One region of the Providencia rustigianii genome, then DNA from elsewhere that is predicted to be linked to it. Evidence: predicted binding sites of a transcription regulator. Region 1 holds the regulator's gene; each other region holds the start of a gene.
The links. Region 1 encodes ArgR, which controls arginine synthesis, uptake and breakdown. Its sites were predicted from a motif close to ANTGAATAAAAATACANT; they were not measured.
Positions count from the first base shown of each region.

Region 1 (4,405 bases):
TGCAATGACGCGTGGCAATCCTTGTGTAGAAGCCGTCTTAGAAAGAGGTTTACCATATACATCAGGACCACAATGGCTTCATGACCATGTGCTTCCTGAACGTTGGGTATTGGCCGTTGCGGGAACTCATGGAAAAACAACGACTGCGGGAATGCTGGCTTGGATCCTCGAAGATTGTGGTTATGAACCGGGCTTTTTGATTGGTGGTGTTCCGGGTAATTTTGATGTTTCCTCAAAGATTGGTAATAGCCCATTCTTTGTTATTGAAGCCGATGAATATGATTGTGCATTCTTTGATAAGCGCTCAAAATTCGTTCATTACAGCCCGAAAACGTTGATCCTCAATAACCTTGAATTCGATCATGCGGATATCTTTGAAAATCTTGAGGCAATTCAAAAACAGTTCCATCATCTCGTTCGTCTTGTTCCTGCTAGCGGGAAAATTTTAATGCCTGACAGTGATAATAATCTCAAGCAAGTCATGAATATGGGTTGTTGGAGTGAACAAGAACTGGTGGGTGAACACGGTGAATGGCAGGCCGTGAAACTGAACCACGATGGCAGCCGCTTTGAAGTGCATTATCAGCAGCAAAAAGTTGGGGAAGTGAATTGGTCTCAAGTGGGTAATCACAATATTCAAAATGGTTTGATGGCAATTGCAGCGGCGCATCATGTTGGTGTGCCTGCAAAAGAAGCGTGTTTGGCATTGGATAAATTTATCAATGCTCGTCGCCGTCTTGAACTACGTGGTGTTGAAAATGATGTCAGTGTGTATGATGACTTTGCTCATCATCCAACTGCTATTTTAGCGACGTTAGAAGCATTACGTAGCAAGGTCGGCGGAACAGCACGGATTATCGCAGTACTTGAGCCACGTTCGAATACCATGAAAATGGGCATCAATAAGAATGATATCGCACCGGCATTAGGTCGTGCGGATGAAGTCTTCTTATTCCAACCAACGAATATTCCTTGGATGGTGACTGAGATTGCTGAGCATTGTGTACAACCTGCGCATTGGCATGCCGATGTGGATACTCTGGCAAATATGGTGATCGACACGGCTCAGCCGGGCGACCATATTTTAGTGATGAGTAATGGTGGTTTTGGTGGTATTCACGAAAAATTACTGGATGGTCTGAAAAAGAAAGCACAAGCTGAACCTGAAGAGTAATCAGAATAAAAGCCCTAACACTCTGTTAGGGCTTCAATTTTTATCGCTGTGGTGGTAAATCAATATCTGCCCGATCGGGTAATCCCGAACAGCTTAGCACCGTTGTTTGCATCTCTTTCTTTATACTTCCCATATAGCAATCTACTGAATCGGTAAATAAGTGGAATAAGCAGCCCACGGCAATTGCTTTTAGTTTCCATGATGGGAAGAAAAATAACACCACATAGGCAATTGCAGCCCAAATAGTGTGCATTGGGTGGTAGCCAACACCACAGCGATCTGGATCAAAGATAGGGTCAGCTAGAAGATGATCTAAATCGATCGTCATAGTTGCGATCATCAATAATGCTGCTAACTTCCAATTTTTTCGCCAGAATAGATAACCAAACAGAAAAGGAACTAAAAAGTGAAAACCGTAATGAATTATATTTCTTAAAATTTCAAATAACACGGTTTTCCCTCTTTAGGTTTCGAGATAATCCCTCAAAAGGGCTAAAGTTCTTGTTCAAACAAGACTAGTATGGATTCGTACAGCTCACGAGTTGTGAAGTCATTGGTTGGTGTGGAGAAAATCGTATCATCTCCAGCAATGCTGCCTAAGATCCCTTCAGCTTTACCTAGAGAATCTAGCAGGCGTGCGATCAACTGAGCGGCACCAGGGCTTGTACGGATCACAACAACTGAGTGGTTATAATCAACGTCCAGTACCAAATTTTTGAGTGGACTCGTCGCAGTTGGTACCCCAGGTTCGCTTGGTAAGCAATACACCATTTCCATTTTTGCGTTACGGGTTCGAACCGCACCAAACTTGGTTAGCATTCTGGAAATTTTAGATTGATTAATATTTTCGAAGCCTTGTTCTTGAAGAGCAACCACAATCTCAGCTTGTGAACTAAATTTCTCTTCTTTCAGGAGAGCTTTAAAAGCTTTTACCAAGTCTTCTTGTTTCGACACAGTGCGCATAATTAACCCATCTTTTGGTATTAAATTGAGTTGCATTATGCGTAAAACTGCATTTTTATGCAAGATAATTGGTTTTTGATGATTTAATGGCCGATTTAAAAGAGGAATTTGCAGTCTGATTTTTATCTCTATCTTAAATTAATGGCTCAAAATTTAACTTAAAAGCGCCTTAAGTTTCATCTTAAAATATGTTTTATTTTTGTTAAATCACATGATTGAGATGGAAAAAATAACACATAAAGTTGTGCTTAGGGTTAAAGACAATAGCAATAAAAACTATTTGTTAAAAAAGTGTCCGTTATCTCATTAACAGATAAGGAATTTGTTTAGAATGGTGTCATTCAGTCGGTAATTTATCTCGCGTTAACACTTCTCTCTAACTGTTAAAGAATTGTTTTTTATAAGTAATGTGTTTAGTGCGTAGTCAGATGAATTCATATTTTTAAAGTACAATTAAGGAGTTTTAGAATGAAAGTTGCAGTCCTAGGTGCAGCAGGTGGTATCGGTCAGGCTCTAGCCCTTCTTCTCAAAAACCAGCTCCCAGCAGGTTCAGAACTCTCCCTCTACGACATCGCACCAGTAACTCCAGGTGTTGCCGCAGATTTAAGCCACATCCCTACAGACGTTAAAGTTGTTGGTTTCGCAGGTGAAGATGCCACTCCAGCACTGAAAGGTGCGGATGTAGTATTAATTTCTGCGGGCGTTGCACGTAAACCGGGTATGGACCGTTCTGACCTATTCAACGTGAACGCAGGCATTGTACGTAATCTTATTCAACAAATCGCAGTAACTTGCCCGAAAGCGCTGATCGGTATTATCACTAACCCAGTGAATACGACAGTGGCTATCGCGGCTGAAGTTCTGAAAAAAGCAGGTGTTTACGATAAAAATCGTCTGTTCGGTGTAACAACACTTGATATCATTCGTTCAAATACTTTTGTTGCTGAACTGAAAGGCAAGAAAACAAGCGAAATCGAAGTGCCAGTTATTGGTGGGCACTCTGGCGTTACTATTCTGCCATTATTATCTCAAATTCCAGGTGTTAGCTTCACTGATGAAGAAGTTGCAGCTCTGACTAAGCGTATTCAAAACGCGGGTACTGAAGTTGTTGAAGCAAAAGCGGGTGGCGGATCAGCAACTCTGTCCATGGGCCAAGCAGCTGCACGTTTGGGCTTATCTCTTATCCGTGGTTTACAAGGCGAAAGCAACGTTGTTGAATGTGTTTACACTGAAGGTGACGGTGAACACGCTCGTTTCTTCGCTCAACCTGTATTATTAGGCAAAAATGGCATCGAAAAACATTTACCAATCGGTAAATTAAGTGCGTTTGAAGAGAAAGCACTGAATGAGATGTTAGAGGTATTGAAAGCGGATATCGAGCTTGGTGAAAAATTCATTAATGGCTAATGCTGTTTTAATGATTCATTCATAAATAAGGGTTGGGTTGCCTTGATGCAACTCAACCCTTTTATTTTATGCTAAGTGTATCTGTTTCAATATAATGAAAACTTTTTCTTAAAGTGATTTCATAACTAAAGATATATTAATAATGGCTTGGGTGAATTATTTAGTTTCATTAATTATTCGTACCAATGGATTTTTTAATAGAAACTTATGTTTCTGCTATATCGCGTTTTCTTCGTGCTCTATTTTCTCTCTCGCCTTTCTTTCTAATAAATCCCCAGTCATTGAGTCGTAATAGCGGCTAGGCCAAATTTCTGATGGGTGTATACCTAAAAAATTTGCAATAATCCATTCTCCTTTAGGCCAAGGTCTGGACAGCGCATTTGCAAGAGTCGATGAGCTAAGCCCTGCCTTCCTAGAAATAGCAGCAAGTGTTGTTCCCCGTTTTCGTAGGGCTGCTATGATATCTGCTGGGTGCCAATCCGATTTCCGTAACATCATTTTTTAATCCTTTTTTTACTCAGATTCATGAGAGTTAATGGTACATCTAACAGAGTATTGTGATACATTCAGTACAATTGCTCTGTTATTGGAAATAAAATAACAGAAATTTCCAATAATAATTTCTAATTTTTTCTAAATATTCATTTTTATGAAACTATCGTTATTTTTCTGAAAATAATAGAAAGATGAGAATGATTATTGTGAATTAAGATAAGGCTTTGAAAATAAAAATAACTAAATTTGGTTATTAAGAAAATCTCTGTGTTTATATGTATTTATTCTGTTTATCGTGAAGATTTATATTTCTCAATAATTGATAAAAACCATTTTCAATGTGTTGTTAATACATTTTATATAAGA
Region 1 is NZ_LR134396.1:3,569,520-3,573,924, reverse strand. Features, by position in the region: gene mpl (UDP-N-acetylmuramate:L-alanyl-gamma-D-glutamyl-meso-diaminopimelate ligase) at 1-1,174, shown strand, start outside; gene EL244_RS16400 (DUF6122 family protein) at 1,215-1,625, opposite strand; gene argR (transcriptional regulator ArgR) at 1,667-2,137, opposite strand; gene mdh (malate dehydrogenase) at 2,606-3,544, shown strand; gene EL244_RS16385 (helix-turn-helix domain-containing protein) at 3,761-4,042, opposite strand.

Region 2 (4,405 bases), 170 kb from region 1:
CAACTTGCGCTTTAGCGATAATAGGACGCGCCATTGAAGTCCCTAGCAGGTAGCTACCTTCATACAGTGCACCTGTTTTCAGAACGGGGTAAATGTACTCTTTGATGAACTCTTCACGCAGGTCAACCACGTAGCACTCAGATGCCCCCGATTGCAGCGCTTTTTTCTCAACGCCAACGAGGTCTTCTCTGTCCTGACCCACATCCGCGACGAAAGCGACAACTTCACAACCTTCGTAGTTTTCTTTCAACCATGGAATGATCGCCGAAGTATCTAAGCCGCCAGAGTATGCTAAAACAATTTTCTTGATGCCGTTTTTCATAACTTACCTATCCCAATTCTGTTTAATTAAATGTGTTATTTATTTTTTGCTCGCAATAAGTTAGGTACTTACGACGCAATAATTCGTGTACCAATGGCGGTACCATTAAATAAGGCGGGTAACTGTTCCGCATGGCGCCAGCTAGCGATATCTACAGGGCGTTTTAATGTGGTAGCCGCATCTAAGGCCGCATTAACCTTAACAATCATGCCATCGGTAATAATGCCTTGGTCAATCAGCTTTTGAGCTTTATCCGTGGTCATTTCATCAATTTTTTGACCTTTACCATCCAGAATGCCGCTAACATCAGAAAGCAAGACTAAGTCTGCATCTAAGGCTTGTGCGATAGCGGTTGCCGCTTGGTCAGCATTCACATTCATAAGTTGCCCCTCATCGGTAATTCCAATGGAGCTAATAATCGGTAAATAACCACCAGATAAAAGTAATTTCAATAACTTAGCGTCACCAGGTTTTGCGCTTCCTACATGACCCAACTCATCATTAATTTGGGTAACAACCGCACTATGACCATCACCAAGGGATAAACCCACAGCCGGTTGTTGGTGTTTAATCGCCCAGGCTAACAATGTCTTGTTCGCTGTTCCCGCTAACGCCCCTGTAATAATATCGATTTGGTCCGCAGGAGTTACTCGCAGGCCTTGTTTCTTCACAACCGGCAATTGCAGTTTTTGCATTAATTCATCAACCAAGCATCCCCCACCATGCACAATCACCAGTTCACGCTGATGAGCCTGACGGTAGGTTTGGATAGCCGTAAATAATCTTTCGAGAGCTTCTTCGCTATCAAGTAGCACGCCGCCCAATTTAATCACTAAAGGTTGCATGGAGATTTATCCTTAATAAATTGCCATAAAAGCATTAAAGTAATGACTGCGTTTCGTCGAAACCAAACCGAATATTCATGCACTGAACGGCTTGCGCTGCTGCACCTTTTAATAGGTTATCTTCTGTCCCCACTAAAATCAGGTGCTCACCTTTCAATACAAAACCAATGTCACAAAATGGCGTTCCCACAACGGATTTTAGTGCAGGAACCCCGTTGTCATATAAACGGACTAATGGTTTATTTTGATACGCATCTTTAAATGTTTGGCTAATTTGCTTCGCTGTAACGCCGGCTTTCACCTTACAAGTGATTGTTGCCAGTATGCCCCGTGCAAAGTTGCCTAAATGAGGCGTGAAAATCACCTCTCTTCCTAAATGTGTAGCAATTTCCGGTTGATGGCGATGAGTAAAAATACCGTATGGCTGTAAGCTTACTTCGCAAAAACTGTTAGTCATTGAGGCTTTACGTCCTGCTCCTGAGACACCGCTGGTAGCGTTGATCACCGGCCACATGTTTTCATCCAGCAGATCAGCTTCAATCAATGGCTTTAGCGATAACTGAGAAACTGTTGGGTAGCATCCAGGCACAGCAATCAGCTGCGCCTGACGGATTTTATCGGCTTGCCATTCTGCTAAACCGTAAACTGCTTGCATTAACCATTGGGTATTTGTATGTTCAAAACCGTAGTATTGTGGGTAGAACGCAGCATCTTGAACCCGATAAGCTCCTGAAAGGTCAAACACCACACAACCGGCTTCTAGAAATTGAGGTGCAATATCATGGCTAACTTCATGGGCAGTCGCGAGAAAAACAATATCAATGCCTTGTGCCGCTGCAGCCACATCCGTTAATGGCTGTACAGGAAGGTCAATAATACCTTTATACTGAGGATGTAAATCAGAGAAGCATTTACCCGCATCAGCACTTTGTGCGGATACCATCAGACCGGAAAGATGAATTTCAGAATGACGCTGTAAATATGCTGCTAATTCCGCTCCAGTATAGCCACTGGCCCCGATAATGAGTGTGTTCAACATGTGTATTCTACCTTGTACTCGTGACCCAAACAGTTTAATGTGTATTTTTATTCAAATAAAGTGCATGAATATTGATACTATTATGGATAAAGGCTGTCAACAGTGAATATTAAATTACCTGCATTTATTGAGATTTATCGTCAATTAATAGCAACTCCATCGATTAGTGCGACCGATTCTCATTTGGATCAGAGCAACAAAGCGCTTGTTGAGCTATTAGGCGGATGGCTAGAAACTTTAGGCTTCTCGGTGAATATCCAACCTGTTCCCGATACCCGAGACAAATATAACTTGTTAGCCAGCATTGGTGAGGGCAACGGAGGATTGATGCTGTGTGGTCATACCGATACCGTACCTTTCGACGATGGCCGCTGGAGTAGAGATCCATTCAAACTCACCGAACACGATGGCAAGCTGTATGGCCTCGGTACCGCAGATATGAAAGGCTTTTTTGCCTTTATTATCGATGCATTAAGGGATGTCGACCTCACTACGCTCAAACGCCCGCTACATATATTAGCAACCGCGGATGAAGAAACTTCAATGGCAGGTGCGCGCTACTTTGCAGCGAATACGGCATTGCGCCCTGATTTTGCCATCATCGGTGAGCCAACATCATTGCAGCCAATACGAGCGCATAAAGGTCATCTTTCTAATGCAATTCGTATTACAGGCCAATCTGGGCATTCTAGTGATCCTGCTCGTGGGGTGAATGCCATCGAGTTAATGCATGAATCTATTTCCCACTTAATGACATTGAGAAATACATTAAAAGAACGCTATAACAATCCAGCATTTGTCATTCCATATCCAACCATGAATTTTGGTCATATTAATGGCGGAGATGCAGCAAACCGTATTTGTGGCTGCTGTGAATTACATATGGATATCCGCCCTCTTCCTGGATTGACACTGCAAGATCTCGATGAATTGCTAAATGAAGCTTTAGAACCCGTTCGCGCCAAATGGCCAGGGCGTTTAGCCATTGAAGAAATGCACCCTCCGATTCCAGGATACGAATGCCCGACTGACCATAAAATGGTGGCAGTCATTGAACAATTACTGGGTCAAAAAGCGGCAACGGTCAACTACTGTACTGAAGCACCGTTTATCCAAGAACTGTGCCCAACCTTAGTGTTAGGTCCCGGCTCCATTGAGCAAGCCCATCAGCCTGATGAGTTTATTGATATGAATTTCATTGAACCGACACGTCAGTTAATCAGCCAAATGGTCGAACACTTCTGTTTTACTGAATAATTTTCACCTCACGCGGAGTAACTCTACTCCGCGCATTTCCCCATCATGAATTTTTTTCCTGTTGCGACTGAAAAAACATCAGTGCCAAATTTGATTTAAGAGTTGACTCTCATTGAATATCAAGTAATCTCTATTTAGACGTCTAAACGTATAGAAGTTTAAATGGGTAGAGAACATTGAACAATTAATTAAAACAACTAAATAATCAGTCTGCTAATGGCGAGGTCACAGGGTATGAGTTTCTTTCACGCAAATCAGCGCGAGGCGCTAAATCAAAATTTGGCTGAATTAGATGGTCAAATTAATGTCTCATTTGAATTTTTCCCACCTCGCTCAGCGGAAATGGAACAAACGTTATGGAAATCTATCGATAGACTGAAAAATCTAAAACCCAAATTTGTTTCCGTAACCTATGGAGCCAACTCAGGTGAGCGAGATAGAACCCATAGTATAATTAAAGATATCAAAGACAAAACAGGCTTAGTGGCTGCACCACATTTAACCTGTATTGATGCTAACCCAGAAGAATTAAAATCTATCGCAAGGGATTATTGGAATAATGGTATCCGACATATTGTCGCCCTACGCGGTGATTTACCCGATAACAGCAATAAACCCGAAATGTATGCAACCAATCTGGTGGAGCTGTTAAAAAATGAAGCCGATTTTGATATCTCAGTTGCCGCTTATCCCGAAGTCCATCCGGAAGCGAAAAGTGCTCAGGCTGACCTGATAAATTTGAAGAAAAAGATTGAGGCTGGAGCTAACCGTGCCATTACCCAATTTTTCTTTGATGTGGAAAGTTATTTACGTTTTCGTGACCGCTGTGTTTCAACTGGCATCGATGTCGAGATTGTCCCGGGAATTTTACCCGTATCGAACTTCCGCCAGCTAGAGCGATTTGCTAAGTTGACCAATGTGCGTATTCCAACATGGATGAGC
Region 2 is NZ_LR134396.1:3,743,554-3,747,958, forward strand. Features, by position in the region: gene EL244_RS17310 (argininosuccinate synthase) at 1-322, opposite strand, end outside; gene argB (acetylglutamate kinase) at 391-1,167, opposite strand; gene argC (N-acetyl-gamma-glutamyl-phosphate reductase) at 1,202-2,206, opposite strand; gene argE (acetylornithine deacetylase) at 2,309-3,463, shown strand; gene metF (methylenetetrahydrofolate reductase) at 3,698-4,405, shown strand, end outside.
Region 2: the regulator ArgR is predicted to act here: its motif matches at 2,245-2,262, upstream of argC (N-acetyl-gamma-glutamyl-phosphate reductase).

Region 3 (4,405 bases), 530 kb from region 1:
CTTGGTAGCTCGTCGGGCTCATAACCCGAAGGTCGTTGGTTCAAATCCAGCCCCCGCAACCAATTCTTAGTTGTATTCTTTCTTATCTATTCCTTTAAAGCTTCAATTCGTTTTCTACTCTTTCAATTTCCAACAAATTACTTTTTATCAATACGTTACTTTTTTGCTAATAAAAAAGGCGGCGCACATTGCTGCTCACCACCTTCTTTAATTTATTAATTATTTATTACGGATTGCTAACTCGCCACCATTGCGGAAATAGGCTTTAATCCCTTGGAAAATTGACTCTGCCATTTGCTGTTGGAATTTAGCAGTCTTTAACTTACGCTCTTCTTCCAAGTTACTAATAAAGGCAGTCTCCACCAAAATAGACGGAATTTCAGGGGCTTTTAATACTGCGAACCCAGCCTGATCAACCCGATTCTTATGCAGTCTATTTACTTTCCCCATGCGTTTAAGGACTTCATCCCCAAACTTCAAACTGTCATTGATTGTCGCTGTTTGCACCAGATCTAACATGGTATGGTCGAGATAAACATCGCCGCTTTTACTCACCCCACCGATTAAGTCAGCTTCGTTCTGGGTTTGTGCAAGATAACGTGCCGTATTACTGGTGGCACCTTTTGTCGACAACGCAAACACCGATGAACCATTTGCTGAGCGGTTAGTAAAAGCATCCGCATGAATCGATACAAAAAGGTCTGCCTGCATTTTTCTGGCTTTTGCTACCCGCACTTTCAATGGAATAAATACATCCTCATTACGTGTCATATAAGCACGCATTTTTGGATCTTTATCAATCAATGCTTTCAATCGACGGGCAATTTGTAAGACTACGTCTTTTTCGCGTGTCTTATATTTACCAATTGCACCGGGATCTTCACCGCCATGACCAGGGTCAATCATGATAATGATCGGTCGGTCAGTCCCTGCTTTACCCGGTTTTTTCGCCTGAGCAGGCATACTCTCTTCTAAATCCCCTTTATTGTAATCCTCAAGCAATGCCAATAAAGGATCATCGTTGGTTTCTACCCCTTTACCCGGATAAAAATCAATGACCAAACGATGTTTAAATTCGGAGACAGGAGCAATAGTAAAGAATCGAGGACTAACCTTATTCTTCACTTCAAAAACTAAACGTACTGTTTTCGGATCAAATTGCCCAACCCGAACTAATTTTAAGTAAGGATCGCGAGACTGAATCTGGCTTCCCATATTTTTTAGTACGTTATTTAACTGTACGCCTTCCAAGTCAACGACAATGCGCTCAGGATTATTCAGCACAAATTGGCGATACTTTAAAGGGACGCTCGATTCGAGTGTAATACGGGTATAACTCGAGGCTGGCCAAATGCGCACGGCAATAATGCTGCTACTCGCAGCAAAACCGAATGGGCTGACACTCAGCAGCATAACCGCAGCCGCACCTTGTAATAGGCGGCGTTTTGATGGGCTGTGATCTTGATGACTCATCAATAATTCCGAATCTAAACCTGAAAAGTTAAATATAAATTAAGACAAGAGATAATATCTTAGCGATTAATTCGCACTCTATCTAGTTCTTCATGCTTTGTCATTACCAAACTATTATTTATATGTCGGAATGCTGATCTTATTTCAGCAATATAAATGACGTCATACTGCAATCCAAATAGACTAATTATGCTCACTAATTGAATAGCATTGATTGGCAACCATCTGATATACAGATTGAATTGTTTTTATTATAGACATTTATATATAGAGATATGTAAATATTAAAAATAAATTTGTTACTTTTCTTGTCTCATCTTTTACTTGATATTTACCGCCAAAAAGAATAAAAATACAGTAATAACGAATAAAAATTCAATTAAGAGGGTAATTATGAAAGAGCGTAGCACCGAGTTGGTTGATGAATTTCGCCATTCGGTACCCTATATAAACGCCCACCGCGGTAAAACATTTATTATTATGTTGGGTGGTGAAGCAATCGAACATGAGAATTTTCCAAGCATTGTCAATGATATAGGCTTATTACATAGCTTAGGAATTCGTATTGTCGTTGTTTATGGTGCTCGACCTCAAATAGAAGGTATTCTCGCAGAACATAATTATGAAGCTATTTATCATAAACATACGCGCGTTACCGATGCGAATACCCTTGAATATGTGAAACAAGCCTCTGGTGCCTTACAACTGGACATCACCGCTCGTTTATCGATGAGTTTAGGAAATACACCGCTGCAAGGTGCCCATATTAATGTGGTCAGTGGTAACTTTGTAATTGCCCAGCCTCTAGGTGTCGATGATGGAATTGATTATTGCCATAGTGGCCGTATCCGCCGCATTAATGAAGATGCGATTAACGCGCAATTGGATAATGGCTCAATCGTCCTAATTGGTCCTGTTGCAGTATCAGTGACTGGTGAGAGTTTCAATCTGACATCCGAAGAAATTGCCACACAGCTAGCCGTAAAAATCAAAGCTGAAAAACTTATCGGGTTTTGTTCTTCTCAGGGAGTCGCTGATAAAAACGGCAATATTTTATCTGAATTATTCCCAAATGAAGCCGAAGCTCGTATCCAAGAGTTAGAGTCTGAAGGGGATTATTATTCTGGTACTGTACGTTTTTTACGTGGCGCAGCAACAGCCTGCCGCCGTGGTGTACGCCGCAGCCATCTATTGAGTTATCAAGAAAATGGCTCATTAATCCAAGAACTGTTTTCTCGTGATGGTATCGGAACACAAATCGTCATGGAAAGTTCAGAGAAAACCCGTCGTGCCAATATTAATGATATTGGGGGGATTTTGGAGCTTATCAGGCCATTAGAACAGCAAGGTATTTTAGTCCGCCGCTCTCGCGAACAACTCGAAATGGAGATTGATAAATTTACCATTATTGAGCGAGATAACTTAGTGATAGCCTGCGCAGCACTTTACCCTTATCCTGACGAAAAATTAGGAGAGATGGCATGTGTAGCCGTGCACCCAGACTACCGAAGCTCTTCCCGTGGTGAGGAGCTACTTAACCGAGTAGCGGCACAAGCCAAACAATTAGATCTGGATAAATTATTTGTCCTAACGACTCGCAGTATTCATTGGTTCCAAGAGCGTGGTTTTATGCCTGCCGAAATTGAAATGCTACCAATGAAAAAACAGGCTCTGTATAACTATCAACGTAAGTCTAAGATTTTGATGTTAAATATTAAAACTCACGTCGCTTAAGCTACAGATAAAAACCCATGAATGAGATTAAAAACTTTACTGATAATTTCATATCTGGGTTTTATCGTTGTTCAACAAATTATGCGATTTGTACAACTCGGCATTTTTGACTCAGTGGATTAGCCTCTAATAGTGGTCTTAGAATTTCTTCCATTTCACTAAAAGAGGTTCCGTAGAAATAAAATGCCGTTTCTGTTGGGCCATCCCAAACCCCATGAATACTGCCAATATCTTCTACTGCTTCATCCAATTGGTCGAAAAGATCATTGATATCATTGTTTTCGTACACCTCTGCCGGTAATTCAGTCCCATTAAAGTAAACTGCTAAACCTTCATCTGTACCAAAATCAATTCGTACATCTTCCCCATGAATGGTTAAACGAGACCCTTTTGGCGCTAACATGCCAGAAAACATCTGAATAATTAAGCTGATATTTTCATCACTTGCCTCAGTAACCGATAATTCGATGTCGCACTCGGAAACTTCGCCAGTGTCACCTAATAGAGTACCACCACCACTAATTTGGATTTCTTTCTCTTTACCAAGTTTTTCCATCGCTTCATCAAAAGCATCTTCTAGGTCAGCACGCCTTGCTGGCTCAAGCTTGGCGTTCAATGTCACAGTGATAGCGGTCATAGGCTGTTGGTTTTCCATAATATTACCTTAAATCAGTAGGGTTAATTCAATTGCATCAGTTGTAGGGTTAGGCCGCTACGACGCTTTGTTGGGGTCTCAATTGCACGGCGTAATACTTTTTTACTACCATACAGTGATAATTCTTTTTTAGCTCTAGTGATCGCGGTATAAACCAGCTCCCGCGTGATCACGGGGGAATATATATAAGGCAGTACTAAAGCGGTATGAGTAAATTCCGAACCTTGTGATTTATGTACCGTCATCACATATGCAGTTTCATGCAGTGGCAGGCGGTTGGGTTGAACCCCTCTAATCTCCCCATCTGGAAACTGAAAATAAGCTCTAAATTGGCCATCCTCATCCGGTAAGATTATCCCAATATCCCCATTAAATAATCCTAATGGACTATCATTGCGGCTGATCATAATAGGTCTGCCCGCATAATGTTTATGCTGCTGATTGTAAGGCTTATAAATTAAGCCCTGTCGATGAAGTAGTTTTTCAAGTTTGTCATTTAACCCAGAAACGCCATAAGGGCCGTCACGTAATGCAGTTAATAAA
Region 3 is NZ_LR134396.1:3,043,050-3,047,454, forward strand. Features, by position in the region: tRNA gene EL244_RS13975 (tRNA-Met) at 1-62, shown strand, start outside; gene amiC (N-acetylmuramoyl-L-alanine amidase AmiC) at 220-1,473, opposite strand; gene argA (amino-acid N-acetyltransferase) at 1,867-3,207, shown strand; gene EL244_RS13990 (hypothetical protein) at 3,287-3,862, opposite strand; gene recD (exodeoxyribonuclease V subunit alpha) at 3,886-4,405, opposite strand, start outside.
Region 3: the regulator ArgR is predicted to act here: its motif matches at 1,815-1,832, upstream of argA (amino-acid N-acetyltransferase).